Prochlorococcus marinus XMU1408: one gene and its partner. The protein of the gene in region 2 interacts with the protein of the main gene of each other region in a pairwise test. Links are inferred from orthologs where the notes say so. Each region holds a gene or a part of one and is shown on either strand. Other genes may lie near its edges.

Evidence for each region.
Region 1: the proteins of ribD (region 2) and accC interact in binary tests that used the Escherichia coli proteins (3 or more experiments, as listed by UniProt). The link is inferred for Prochlorococcus marinus XMU1408 from one-to-one orthologs.

Annotation. Positions count from the first base shown.
Region 1 is NZ_QJUE01000001.1:120,917-127,804, reverse strand. The notes cover bases 1,037-3,931. They hold accC (acetyl-CoA carboxylase biotin carboxylase subunit), read right to left. Parts: upstream 3,209-3,931; coding sequence 1,865-3,208; downstream 1,037-1,864. Other genes in these bases: DNJ73_RS00600 (glycosyl transferase), read left to right, coding at 3,444-3,931; DNJ73_RS00615 (YggT family protein), read left to right, coding at 1,548-1,853; psbX (photosystem II reaction center protein PsbX), read right to left, coding at 1,292-1,459; DNJ73_RS00625 (Ycf66 family protein), read right to left, coding at 1,037-1,203. Outside these bases: DNJ73_RS00630 (chlorophyll a/b-binding protein), read left to right, coding at 1-193; more of DNJ73_RS00625, read right to left, coding at 205-1,036; more of DNJ73_RS00600, read left to right, coding at 3,932-4,721; DNJ73_RS00595 (PRC-barrel domain-containing protein), read right to left, coding at 4,722-5,765; chromosome segregation protein SMC, read right to left, coding at 5,824-6,888. UniProt on the Escherichia coli protein: This protein is a component of the acetyl coenzyme A carboxylase complex; first, biotin carboxylase catalyzes the carboxylation of the carrier protein and then the transcarboxylase transfers the carboxyl group to form malonyl-CoA.
Region 2 is NZ_QJUE01000005.1:120,779-127,718, forward strand. The notes cover bases 1,221-4,167. They hold ribD (bifunctional diaminohydroxyphosphoribosylaminopyrimidine deaminase/5-amino-6-(5-phosphoribosylamino)uracil reductase RibD), read right to left. Parts: upstream 3,268-4,167; coding sequence 2,173-3,267; downstream 1,221-2,172. Other genes in these bases: ftsH (ATP-dependent zinc metalloprotease FtsH), read right to left, coding at 1,221-2,067; DNJ73_RS07060 (DUF3122 domain-containing protein), read right to left, coding at 3,269-3,766; DNJ73_RS07065 (hypothetical protein), read right to left, coding at 3,759-4,034; cbiE (precorrin-6y C5,15-methyltransferase (decarboxylating) subunit CbiE), read left to right, coding at 4,133-4,167. Outside these bases: argF (ornithine carbamoyltransferase), read right to left, coding at 1-140; more of ftsH, read right to left, coding at 193-1,220; more of cbiE, read left to right, coding at 4,168-5,419; DNJ73_RS07075 (NAD(+) kinase), read right to left, coding at 5,424-6,332; pheS (phenylalanine--tRNA ligase subunit alpha), read right to left, coding at 6,428-6,940. UniProt on the Escherichia coli protein: Converts 2,5-diamino-6-(ribosylamino)-4(3h)-pyrimidinone 5'-phosphate into 5-amino-6-(ribosylamino)-2,4(1h,3h)-pyrimidinedione 5'-phosphate.

The DNA of each region.
Region 1 (6,888 bases), on a different replicon or contig from region 2:
AGCAAATACTGATTCAGAAATTAAAATTCCTAGTACAACTGCAACCACAAATGACATTCCTGAGTTTGGTTGGAGTGGATATGCAGAGAGGATAAATGGAAGATTTGCAATGATTGGTCTTGTCTCAGTTTTACTTATAGAAGCTCTGAGCAAGATATCCTTTTTGGAATGGGCTGGACTAATTACTAAATGATGAAAATTAGATCAATCATCAAACCTTGAACTATTGTCTCTAGGTCTAGCCTTACGAGATGAGGGTGAATAAGAACTTCCAGATGGTCTTTTATTAGCATTATTAGGAACGGAGTCTTTTGAAGGCCTTCTATTAGCCCTACTAACTCCTTTTTCGGAACTGGAGAAGGCTGCATCTTCAATATTATTTTTATTTTTAGAGGGTCTACTAGTAGGCCCTGAGGAAGATCTATTTAGATTTTCATTATTTAATCTTGAAGATGATACTTGAGAAGGGTTAGAAGACTCATTTCTTCTACGACTTGATGTTTGTCCACTTGCTAAAGGACGGCTCCCTCTTCTAGTTTCTTGACGACTAGTTCTCCTGTCGCCAAAGTTTGAGGTTCTATCAGAAGAAAATTTTGAGTTATTAAATCTTTCCATTCTTCTATTTCTATCTCCATCTCTTTCTCTTTCTCTTTCTCTTTCAGATCCTCGTGTATTTATACCTGAAGAGCTTATATTTCTAGGCCTTCTACTTACAGCCTGCTCTGGGATTGCAGCTCTTGATGGTCTTCTTCGATAATTTTCATCATCTGAATATTCTTCCTCATAGTCATCTCTACCTGAAAAACGCCTATTGATAGGTTGAGATTCATCGAATCGATCATAAGCCCTATCAAGCCCTGAATCTGATAGGCCTCCTCGCGAAGATCTTGGTAACTCAGGCTCTTCGTCAAAATATGAAGATCTGCGTGCTTGATCTGTTGCAATACCTCTTAGTCGAACACTTTCATAAGCAAAAAACACAGTTGTTCCCGCAAGTAAAAACTGTCCAAACTGAAGAATTGGATCTAAACGCCATCCCTGAAAAAAGAGAATTCCGCCACATAGCAATCCAATAGCGGCAAAGAATACATCGTAATCTCTTGCCAGCGCTGGTTTGAAAGACCTAAGAAAATATAAGCCAGCCCCGCAAACAGCAAGAACTATGCCTACAATGCTTGCCCAATTTAGACTGGCATTGACCAAATTTGCCCTCTGAAATAAAGATTTTTAGGTTGTAATCCAACCTGTATTCAATCAGTCTATGACAAATTTAGGTAATTACTAGCGCCCCCTATCGCAATGCATCTTTTTGACTAACCCAAATCAATGCAGCCGCAGCAGGTGCGACTATTAAAGCTCCAGCGGCAAGAAAACTTCCTATCATTCCAACAGCGGAATTTGTGGCAGCTTCACCAGAAACTCCAGCAGTAAGAAACAAATTTAATAAATGAAAAGCCATTTCAGCTAATTCCAATGCGACACCAATATAATCTTACGAAATCAGAGATGATTTATACCATCTATTCAATAATCCTTTGAGCTTTGTGATGCCTCTATTAATTAAAAGCCTGCCAACACTACATTTTTTATTTAGTTTTTTTATTGGCGCTCTTATCCTTGTATTCCTTCTAAGAATTATTTTGACTTGGTATCCAAAAATCGATTTAAGAACTGGCTTATGGCCAATTATTTTTATACCAACAGAACCTGTTCTAGTGGCAACACGAAAAATTGTTGCGCCAATTGGAGGAGTAGATGTAACTCCAATAATTTGGGTAGGGCTCTTAAGTCTTTTTCGCGAATTATTTTTTAGTCAACAAGGTTTGTTAACTCAAATCATGTTGCGAACTTAAAAACTAATGATCTACAACATTTCTTGTTCAACAAACTTTGTATGAACATCTCCATTTATAAATTCTTTTCTTTTCAATAACTGTAAATGAAAATCAATAGTAGTAGTAATTCCTGTGACAGCGCATTCGTTTAAGGCTCTTTCCATTCGTTTTAGTGCTGCTTCTCGATCCCTTCCCCAAACAATTAGTTTTCCTATTAAAGAATCATAAAAAGGAGGTATATCGTAACCTGTATAAACATGGCTATCTACCCTTACCCCTGGTCCACCAGGAGGTAACCAACCAGTAATTTTTCCTGGAGAAGGTCTAAAATTATGATTAGGATCTTCTGCGTTAATTCTACATTCAATAGCATGTCCTTCAAGCTTAATCTCTTCCTGGCTGAATTGTAATTTTTCTCCTCCAGCGATACGTAATTGCTCAGATATAAGATCCATTCCTGTAACTAACTCAGTCACAGGATGTTCAACTTGTATTCGAGTATTCATCTCCATAAAATAAAAATTACCTTGCCTATCAAATAGAAACTCAACTGTTCCAGCCCCTTCGTAATTGATGCTTTTTGCTGCTGCAACTGCTGCCTCTCCCATCCTTATTCTTAAATGGTCATCTAAAGCTGGACTTGGTGATTCCTCTAATAATTTCTGATGTCGCCTTTGAATTGAGCAATCTCTCTCTCCAAGGTGAACAACATTTCCAAATCGATCAGCAAGAATCTGAACCTCTACATGCCTTGGGCGATCAATAAATTTCTCCATATATAGGCCTGGATTACCAAATGCAGCTTCTGCTTCTCCTTGAGCAGCTTTAAAAAGGTTCTCTAATTCATTAGCATGGCCAACCAAGCGCATACCTCTTCCACCTCCTCCTGCCGTTGCTTTAATCATTACCGGATAACCCATTTCCGAAGCAAGCTTGGATGCATCTGAGACACTTTCTAGCAAACCCTCACTTCCAGGAACTGTAGGAACTCCAACCTTTTGCATAGTCGATTTAGCGGTCGACTTATCACCCATTGAACGAATTGCATGAGGAGAAGGACCAACAAAAATTAGGCCGTGATCTCCACAAATCTCTGCAAATCGATCATTCTCGGCTAAAAAACCATATCCAGGGTGAATAGCATCAACTCCTCGTGAAGTTGCTGCAGCTAATATATTCGGAATATTTAAATAACTTTTACTACTCGGCGAATCTCCAACACAAACAGCTTCATCAGCTAATTGAACATGTAGAGCATTTTTATCAACAGTGCTGTAAACAGCAACCGTAGCAATCCCCATCTCTCGACAGCTTCGGAGAATTCTTAAAGCTATTTCGCCACGATTAGCTATCAGCAGTTTGCCTATGGGCATTCAAAATTATCAGGTCCTCAGGCGGATCGTATCAGTATTAGTGCCCAAGACTGAAACCAAATAGGTAGAAGCTTAATAGGTTAAGCATTATGATCATGATTACTTAGTGTTTAACTAAGTAAATTTGCGGATGTGGCGGAATTGGTATACGCGCATGTCTAAGGAACATGTGGCTTCGGCCTTGCGAGTTCAAGTCTCGCCATCCGCATTTTTCAAAAATGATGCTCATCCATAAATGAGTAAAAATCCTTTAGCAATTATCTTTGTATCTAATGGACCAGGTGAATTAGCTACATGGGTGAAGCCACTTGCAAGAGAGCTTCATAAACAAATAGAGATGAGACCTCCATCTCAGAGCTCTGCAATATCCCTAAACTTAGTATTAGTTCCTTGCCCCAATGCAAATGGTCATGAAAATCTTGCAGCCCAAAAATGGTTGCAATTTGAAAAGATTATAAAAGCAAAAAATTTCTGGGAACTGATTTTTAGACCAAATAGATTTGGTTTATGGCCAACTAAAGGGTTAGTAATTTTTTTAGGAGGAGATCAATTTTGGAGCGTCTTACTCTCAGCAAGATTGGGATATTTACATATGACTTATGCAGAATGGATTGCAAGATGGCCTTTTTGGAATGATCGTATTTTAGCGATGTCAGACAATATTCTTCAAAGAGTACCAAAGCGAATTCAAAACCGTTGTTCAGTAATAGGAGATTTAACAGCTGACTTGAGTGAAGCTGCAAAAATTGATGATCCCCTACCCCCTGGAAAGTGGATTGCACTCATGCCAGGCTCCAAAAGCTCCAAACTGAAAATTGGTATACCTTTCTTTCTTGATGTGGCTGATAAAATATCAGAATCAATGCCTAATTGTAGGTTCATAGTGCCTCTTGCACCTACTACAAATATAGATGAGCTAAAATACTTTGCTAGCAGAAAAAATCCAATCTCAAAACAATATAATTCAGGAATTAAATCAATTCTTAAATCTAATAATAAAGAAAAAAGAGGAATACTAATAACAGAAAAATCTACAGTTATTTTAATACAAGAAAAACATCCTGCTTATAATGATCTTATTCAATGTGATTTAGCAATAACAACAGTAGGTGCCAATACTGCTGAGCTGGGGGCATTAAGTATTCCTATGATAGTTGTTGTACCTACTCAACACCTATTAGTTATGGAAGCATGGGATGGATTGATAGGTTTAATTGCTAGATTACCAATTTTAAAATGGTGCTTAGGCTTATTAATTAGCTTGATCAAAATGAGGAATAGAGGCTTCATGGCTTGGCCAAATATATCTGCTAAAAGAATGATTGTACCTGAAAGGATTGGTCATATAACTCCTAACCAAATAGCTAAAGAAGCTATGGATTGGCTTAATGCTCCTTCTAGGCTATCTGGTCAAAAAAAAGATCTTCAAATGCTCAGAGGAAACAAAGGAGCAAAAAAGAAATTTTGTCAGCAAATTATTAATCTTTTGAAGGAAAAAAACCTTTTGAATTGATCACCATGGATCTTCAATATCTAAAAGTTCTTTATCTTTAAAGGTAGAATCTTCAATTTTTTCAATAGGTGGTTTTTCCAAAGGTTCAATATCTAAAGGTTCTTCATCTCTTGAAATTTGAGATCTATTTTTACTATTTCGAGTGGAAATTCTAGGCTCATAATTATCAGACCTATTTATTAATTTCGACTTATCATAATTTGATTGGCTTTCTTCAATTTCTGAATAAATTGAAGATTCATCTGGTTCATCTAGGTATCTTAGTTCTTGATTATATTGTTGTTCTTCTGATTCCTGTAATTCTACGTATTCCATCTCATCTTCTTGAAAAATTTCCTCTTGTGCTTGTTCTAAAAGTAGCTGTTCCTCATTGCTACTCTCACCAGAAGACAATTGATTTTCAACTGGAACAAGATTAACTCTATACCTATCTCTTTCACTCTCCTCCCATCCAGAGTTACCTACCCCAAGCTTTTCAAGAAAACCACTACTTAGCTGTTTTAATTTTTCTTCAGCCCCCTCATAAACAATTATTCGATCCGGACCGCTACTGACAATTTCATCTACTGGCATCTCCCAAGTACTTAAAACCCCTTCACCTAACAAAGGAACACCTAATGCTCCCATGACCAAAGTCAATAATTCACCAGTTTCAATATCAAAAGAAAAGCCAAGAACTCTTCCTAACTGATCTCCTGATTCAGTAATGACCTGGCAATTGATAACTTTATTAAATCTTTCTGGAACAAAGTTTTCGCTTAAAGAATCTAATGTATCAACCAAAATCACATCACCCACTTGACGAATCTGATCAAGAGGAAGCCATCTTGGCAGTCCAGGTAAAAAACGTGTTAACGGATTATCTCTAAGTCCCAAAGCAACAACTTCTCTCCGATCAATATCAACAACAACTTCCCCTACTAGACCCAATCTTCGTCCAGTATCACGAGTAATAACCTGAGTCCCCATTAACTCAGAACGAAGCCATAATCTGTCACTTGGGACAGCGGATGTTGATTCTTGTGGGGCTTGAGTGTTGGTCAACTCAAATATGCAGAAATTAGATTTGTAGAACCATATTGAATCATCTTAGTAAATTCAATCAAGCTGCGATTGGCAACCCAACAACTTGAGTATGATTCCCCCTTGCTTGGGTAACCCCAATAGTCCTCATTGACGCTCCAATCATAGGTCTTCTATGACTTACAACAAGAAATTGTGCATGTTCTGCTTGTCGAGCAATTAAAGCCGCTAACCTTTCAACATTGACCCCGTCTAAAAAACTGTCTACTTCGTCAAGAGCATAAAAAGGGGAAGGTCTAAAACGTTGCAATGCAAAGAGAAAACTCAAGGCAGTTAAGGATTTTTCTCCACCTGACATGGCTGCCAGCCTTCTGACAGGCTTACCTTTTGGATGAGCCACCAAAGTCAATCCTCCCTCTAAAGGTTCATCAGGATTTTCAAGTTGTAAATGTCCATCTCCTTCAGACAGACTTGCAAAAATTTCGCGAAAATGTTCATCTACTGCATGAAAAGCCTCCATAAAGGCCTCCTGACGCAAAGTTGAAACAGTCTCAATACGAAGCAAAAGTTCAGATCTTTCATCAGTTAGAACCTGTAGCCTACTTTCAAGTTCATTAAGCCTGTCTTCTAACTTTGCTAATTCTTCTAATGCAAGCATATTGACTGGTTCCAATTCTTCCATTTTCTTCTGCAAAGCCTCCAAATCAGAAAGTAAAACCTCAAGACCTTTTTCTCTTATTTCATCTGAAATCAATGGTAAAGGATTAGGAAGCTTCTTTTCTAATTCAGTACAACGATTCGTTTCTATACGTATCTCTTCCTTCATATTTTTTTGATCTTCTCTTAAACGTTGAAGACTCCATTGAAGTTCTTGCAAATTTAAACGTTTTGTATTTACATCAGCTTCTACAGAATCTCTTTCTCGCCGTTGTTCCCCAAATCGAGTTTCTAGTTTCTTCTGCTCATTAATCAAATCTTGCCGAGTTGAATTCAGTTGCTTGGTTTGCTCACGCCAATTAATATGAGCAGAAGCAAGAGTCTCTATTGAATCCTTTAAGCGATTCTCTTCGATGATTAAAGAATTTTCTTGATCAGTTAAACGATCAATTGCAAGCTTATTTTGTGATTGCTTATTTAAAATCTC
Region 2 (6,940 bases):
CTTCTATTGCCTACTTTTAACTGCTTTGCTAATTCAAATAAAGACAATATCTGATTTGTATTTAAATCAGATGATGAGAGAAAATTGTTTTTACTAAAGGAAGATAATTTAGAAGCTAAGCCAGAAGATGCTGAAGCCATAAAAAAGCCTCAAATATCCTTTATCGGGGATAAAGGATATAAAGTCAAGTAATTAATTTAAAACTTTTTCAGGCATAACACTACTAGACAGCATTTCTTTAAGTTCATCACCCTCTATGACTTCTTTCTCAAGAATTTTCTGTGAAATATCCTCTAATAAAGAAAGATTATTTTTAAGAATATTTAAAGCACTTTCGTGTGCATCATCTACCAAGCTTCTAACTTCTTTATCAATAGCTTGAGCGGTAGCATCACTAAGTTCTCTTCTAGGATTGTTATTACCTCCAAGGAACTGACCACCTCCCTGCTTATCATACGCCAGAGGACCAAGAATATCACTCATTCCATATGTTCCAACCATTTGCTCAGCTAAATCAGTAGCTCTCTGGAGATCATTTGAAGCACCAGTTGTGATTTTTCCAAAAATTATTTCTTCTGCAGATCTTCCCCCTAAAAGAGTAGCTATCTGACCTTGTAATTCTTCTTTTGAATTTAAAAATCTTTCCTCTGTAGGAAGTTGAAGGGTATATCCCAATGCACTCATGCCTCTTGGCACAATTGATATTTTCGCAACTTTGCTACCGCCAGGCATTAAATGACCAACTATTGCATGCCCAACCTCATGGTATGCCACAATCTTCTTCTCATCGTCTTGCAACACTCGACTTTTCTTCTCTAAACCAGCAACGACTCTTTCAATAGCTTCATTTAAATCTTGTTGTTCAACTTCAACTCGTTTGCCTCGTGCAGCTAATAAAGCTGCCTCGTTAACCATATTTGCTAAATCAGCTCCTGCAAATCCACTTGTGGCTTGAGCAATACGGTCTAAATCAATATTGTTTGAGAGCTTTACTTTTTTTGTATATATTTCGAGGATTGTTTTTCTACCAGATAAGTCTGGTCTATCAACTAATACCTGTCTATCAAATCTACCAGGGCGTAATAGTGCAGCATCTAATACCTCAGGTTGGTTTGTAGCAGCAAGTACTATCACTGGTTTATCAGTTGAGGCAAAGCCATCCATTTCTGTGAGTAGCTGATTGAGAGTTTGCTCTCTCTCGTCATTACCTCCGACAACACCCATTGAACCTGATCTACTTTTACCTATTGCATCAAGTTCATCAATAAAGATTATGCATGGTGCTTTCTTCTTTGCTTGCTCGAATAAATCTCTAACTCTTGCTGCACCTGCACCAACAAATAATTCAACAAATTCAGAACCAGATATTATGAAGAATGGTACTTCTGCTTCACCAGCAACGGCCTTTGAAAGAAGTGTCTTACCAGTTCCTGGAGGTCCTACTAAAAGAACGCCTTTAGGGATTCTTGCTCCAATATCCGTATATCGTTGAGGCTTTTTGAGAAAATCTACTATTTCTGTTAATTCATCTTTAGCTTCATCTACTCCAGCAACGTCATCGAAGGTTACTTTTGATTCATCGTCGGGGACATATACCTTTGCCTTACTTTTAGTGAAACTCAGAGCTCCTTGAGCACCTCCCCCTCCCATACTTCTTCTAGCAAAGAACTGAAGAACAAGAATAAAAATTAATGGGGGTACGACCCAACTCAAAATAGTTGTAAAGATATTTGGTTTCTTAGGAGGAGCAGCTGCAAATTCAACGCCTTTATTCTCCAATCTTTGAGGTAAATCCATATCAAAAATTGGAGTAGTCGCTAAAACTGAAGGGGCGCCTTCTTCAGTAGAGGACAATTCATATCTAATTTGATCTTGAGTAATATACGCTCGTTTTACTTCACCATCATTAACTTGATTGATGAAAAGAGAGTATGGAACTCTCGGGACTTGCATATTCTGACTTGGGAAAAAACTACTAAAAAGTAGTAGTGCTCCAAAACCTATTAGAACTAAATTAATTATTCCAAAACGTTTATTAGGTTGATTTTCGTCCTGTCGTATTGGCATTAGCAGAAAATTAATTGATACTAAGTTAAACAATTTTCAACCCAAATCGACCTGTTTAACTGGAGGGAGATCCGAACGAATATATAATTCTAAAGAATTAACCCACTAAAAAAATAGTCTCCAACAAAGATCTTCCATTTTTCGATCTAAAAAAGAATGTTGCAATTTGTAGGAAGATTTTATTGATTCAAATCCAAAACTGTTTAGAGGTGTCATTGCTGACTTGCCTCCGAGGAGTTTTGGGGCAATAAAAACCACTAACTCTTGAACACAATTCATCTCGATTGCTCTTGTAGCAAGAAGAGGGCCACATTCCCAAAGGATTTTATTGCAGCCTCGTTTACCAAGTGCAGAAAGTAATTCAGATGGTTCACTTAAAATTAAAGGCAATTTATCTGGTCCATCTGGTAAGTCATCAAAGAAAGCTTCATTACCCTCAGGTCCATAAGCAATAATTGTTTTAGCAAGTTTTGTATCCCAAAGTCTTGCAGTTTTAGGCAAGTCCAATGACCTAGAGAAAACCACTCTCAAAGGTTCAAAACTTGATAATCCTCTTGATGTCAAAAGAGGATTATCAGCTCTTAGAGTTCCGCCTCCAATAATTACAGCATCACATTTTGCTCTTATCTGATGAACATTCTCCCTCGCATATTCGCTAGTAATCCATTTACTGCATCCATTAGGTAAGCCGATTCTTCCATCAAGACTCATTGCCCATTTAAGAATTCCCCAGGGTCGGCCATTAAGAATTCGGAAAATAAATTCGCGATTAATCCATTCACATTCTTTTCTCAAAACACCCTCAATAACCTCTAATCCAGAATCTTTGAGTCTTGAAATGCCATTTCCTGAAACCCTAGGGTCTGGATCAACCATACCAATAACAACTCTCTTTAACCCTGATTTTAGGATTGCTTCAGTACAAGGAGGGGTTAGCCCATGGTGGCAGCAAGGCTCCAGAGTTACAACTATCGTTCCATCGATTGATTTGTCTTTGGCTTGAGCAAGTGCCTCTATTTCAGCATGAGCTTTTCCTGCCCCTGAATGAAATCCTTCTCCAACAAGTTTTCCATTTGCGTCCAAGACTACAGCTCCAACAAGGGGATTTGGGCTTGTCCTACCCTCTGCCAGAAGAGCTAGCTGGATTGAGCGCCTCATCCATGGCACCCATATTTTTTGATCGAAAGGCAAATCAATCATTTTATCCAGCCAATGTTCTCCATTCACTCACTAAATAAGGAGGGATTGGTAAATCATTTATCAATCCAGGCAAACTAAGTCTCAAAGGCCTATTTTTGTCCAACCCAGCAACCAAAGGGGTTAGATCAAATTCTGCAGCAGAATCATTCAAAAATTCAACATTAGCTTTGTTTGTCTTAGTTATATCTTTTAGAAGCCACGTCTTTCTGCCTGAGTTAACTGTTAAATCAACAGGATGATCAATCCTCAAAGAACCAGGATATCCCAATATTCTTAAAGTTAAATTGTTTGAGACTTTATTACTTGGATAAACAATAATTTGCCATGTTTGATAGTCTATATCTCGCAAGCTTTCTAGACTTCTTTTAATCTCATTTTTATCAAAATTTCCATTTACTTTTGAATCTGCATAGATATTTTTTGGATTAGTAAAAAAGCAACCAAAAATAAAACAACCTGCAATTATCCAACAAAAAGTCCGACGAAATATTTCAATCATTAATGTCATATTTTTCAGATTCAAGAAGGGCATCTAATGCTATTGCTGAGCGAACGAGTGACTGATATTTCTTAATGATACGTTGATTACGTTCAATTATTTTAGAAGAATCATATTTTTCTGAGCGATTAGTGGGATTATTAAAAATTTGTACGCCGTCGTCCATTAATTCTAAATCTTTTTGTTGGTTAATAAGAGCTATCAAAATCTCATGAAGTCTAAACCTTCTGCTTAATGACTCTTCAGTTTCATTTCTTTTAAGATTCACAAAATTTTTAAAATAACTATTGAAGTTTTAGTTGATTTTAAGCGGAAAAATAGTAAAGCTATAAAAAAAGCAATTTTATTCGTATATTTATCTCAGCTATGCCTAATGAGTCTAAGCAGATACACGTAATAGGAATTGATACTTCAAATGCTGAGGGTCTTTTTGAATCCAAAAAAAATCAGATTTTCAAAGCTGAAATAATCGCTGGGCCACAAAGAATTTTAGATTCATTTCAAGTCTGGTTGAAAGAAAACAAAGTGAATAATTACAGAGGAAAGTTCATTTCCACTGATCAATTAAATGATTTCATATCTGTATTAAAAGAAGAAGACAAACAAACAATTATATTTTCAGGAGGCGATCCTCTTTGGTTTGGGATTGGTAGGTTATTAATTCAAAACTTCCCTTTATCAAAGCTTAATTTTGAGCCAGCTGCTACTTCTTTCCAACTAGCTTTTTCTAGACTTGGTAAACCTTGGCAAGACACTCAATGGATCAGTCTTCATGGAAGAGATCCTTTTTTATTTGAAAAAGCAATTAAAAAGCTTCCATCTTCTCTCATAGTATTAACTGATTCGAAAAGAGGAGGGGCTAAAGAAGTTTATAAACTACTTAATTCATTTGGACTTGAGGAAAAATATGAATTTTGGACTTTTGAAAGACTTGGATATAAAGATGAAAGGATTAAAAGAATTAATTCCACTGGTGATTTTCCCATTGATTTGGATCCATTACATCTAGTTATTCTTTTTGAAAAATCAGATCCAATAAACAAGACAACTGAATTACCTTTATTTGGAATTAACGATTCAGTTTTTCTTCAAAATCCAGACTGCCCTGGATTGATGACAAAAAAAGAAGTTAGAGTTCAACTTCTTGCTGAACTTAATCTTCCAAGGCGAGGAGTAATATGGGACATTGGTAGTGGCGTTGGCAGCATAGGTCTGGAAGCATTAAGGCTCTCTCCTCATCTGAAATTAGTCTCAGTTGACAAAAGGATTGGTAGTAAAAATATAATTGAAGAAAACGCAAGGAGACTTGATGTTAATCCATCTTTAATAATAGAAGATGAAGCATTAAATATATTAAAAAAGAACAAAATAAGCAATGATCTTATACATCCAGATAGAGTTATAATAGGAGGTGGAGGCTCAAGTTCACATTTAATTATAAAAGAGGTATTAAAAAAAATAAATGGTTTTTGTATTTTAATAATACCTTTAATATCATTAAAATCCATATCAAAATTAGAGTCAGTTTTAAAGCCCAAAGTTAATAGATTATCGATCAGTCAACATCAATCATATAGAGGAGTAAGTATCGGAGATGATGTCAGATTGTCACCTTTAAATCCCGTTTTTATTTTGAAAGGTGAAATTCAATAATTTTTTATCTTTTATCAGGTTTTGCAACGTGTGGTAGGCCCCAACCCAATTTATTTCTGAGAACTTGAAAGAACTCATGATCTGAAAGTCGGATAAATTTGACTGGATGATCACTTTTTCTAATTAACACCCGGTCCTCTGGCCACACATAACAACCTGCACTACCATCAACAACCATCATCAATCTTTCAGGGGTAGCGGGAAAAACTGTTACTGGTTCTTCATTACTAAACACAAGAGCTCTTGATGCAAGTGAATGTGGAGATATTGGAGTGAGCTGCAGAACTGGACAATCAGGCGTGATCACTGGCCCTCCAGCACTCAGTGAATAAGCAGTTGAACCTGTAGGAGTAGAAAGTATGACACCATCCGCAGAAATATCCACAGGAGCATGCCGACCAACAGAAATTTCAAAATGACACATGCTTGTCATAGGCTCTCTGTGTAATGCCATTTCATTAAGACAAAGAGCTTCCCACCGACATTGATCTCCTCTCATAACACTTACAACTAAGCTTGTTCTTTCCTCGATGTCCCATTGTCTTGCAACTAGATGTTGGAAAATTTTATCTATATCTGTAAGGTAAGCCTCAGCTAAGAAGCCTAAATGTCCAGTGTTAATGGTAAGAATTGGTATGCCAATTGGTGCCGTTTGTCTCGCTGCAGACAAAACAGTCCCATCTCCTCCTAAGACAACAGCAAGCAAAATTGAAGAATCAAAACCATCTGGAATACAAGAGTTGTATCCTTGAGAACTCATATATTGGTCAGGATTGGTAAAACCTAATAAACCACCTGAGCTACTAACTCTTACGACTTCAAAACCAGAATCTTCTAGCTTTTTTTGAAAAGTTTTTGCTGTCTTAACAGCAAGCTCTTTCCCGTCATTAACGATCAGTCCTACACGGGGCACCGATCATACTTCACAAACTATTTATCAATATTAGCAATTAAATCTGAATAATTTTATTTAATACAATTAAAAATTAATTCAAAAAATATTTAACTTTAAAACTGTTCTAAGAATCTTAAATCACTCGTATATAACTTTCTAATGTCATCAACTCCATGACGTACCATACAAAATCTTTCAACACCAAGACCAGCTGCAAATCCACTATATTTTTCTGGGTCAATCCCCAATTCCTCAAGAACAGCTGGATCTACCATTCCGCAACCCATAACCTCTAACCATTTTCCACGCCATTGAACATCAACTTCTGCTGATGGTTCAGTGAATGGGAAATAACTAGCTCTGAAACGAATGGGCAGGTCTCCAAAAAACGCTTTTAGAAATGCCATTACTGTTCCCCTTAGATGGCTAAAGTCAAGCCGTTCATCTATTGCTAATACCTCTATTTGATGGAACACCGGCGAATGAGTAGCATCAACTGCATCTCTTCGATAAACCCGGCCAGGAGAAACAATTCTTACAGGTGGTTTCTTGTCCTCAAGACAACGGATCTGAACAGGAGAAGTATGAGTTCTCAAAAGATATTCACCTCCTAAATAAAAAGTATC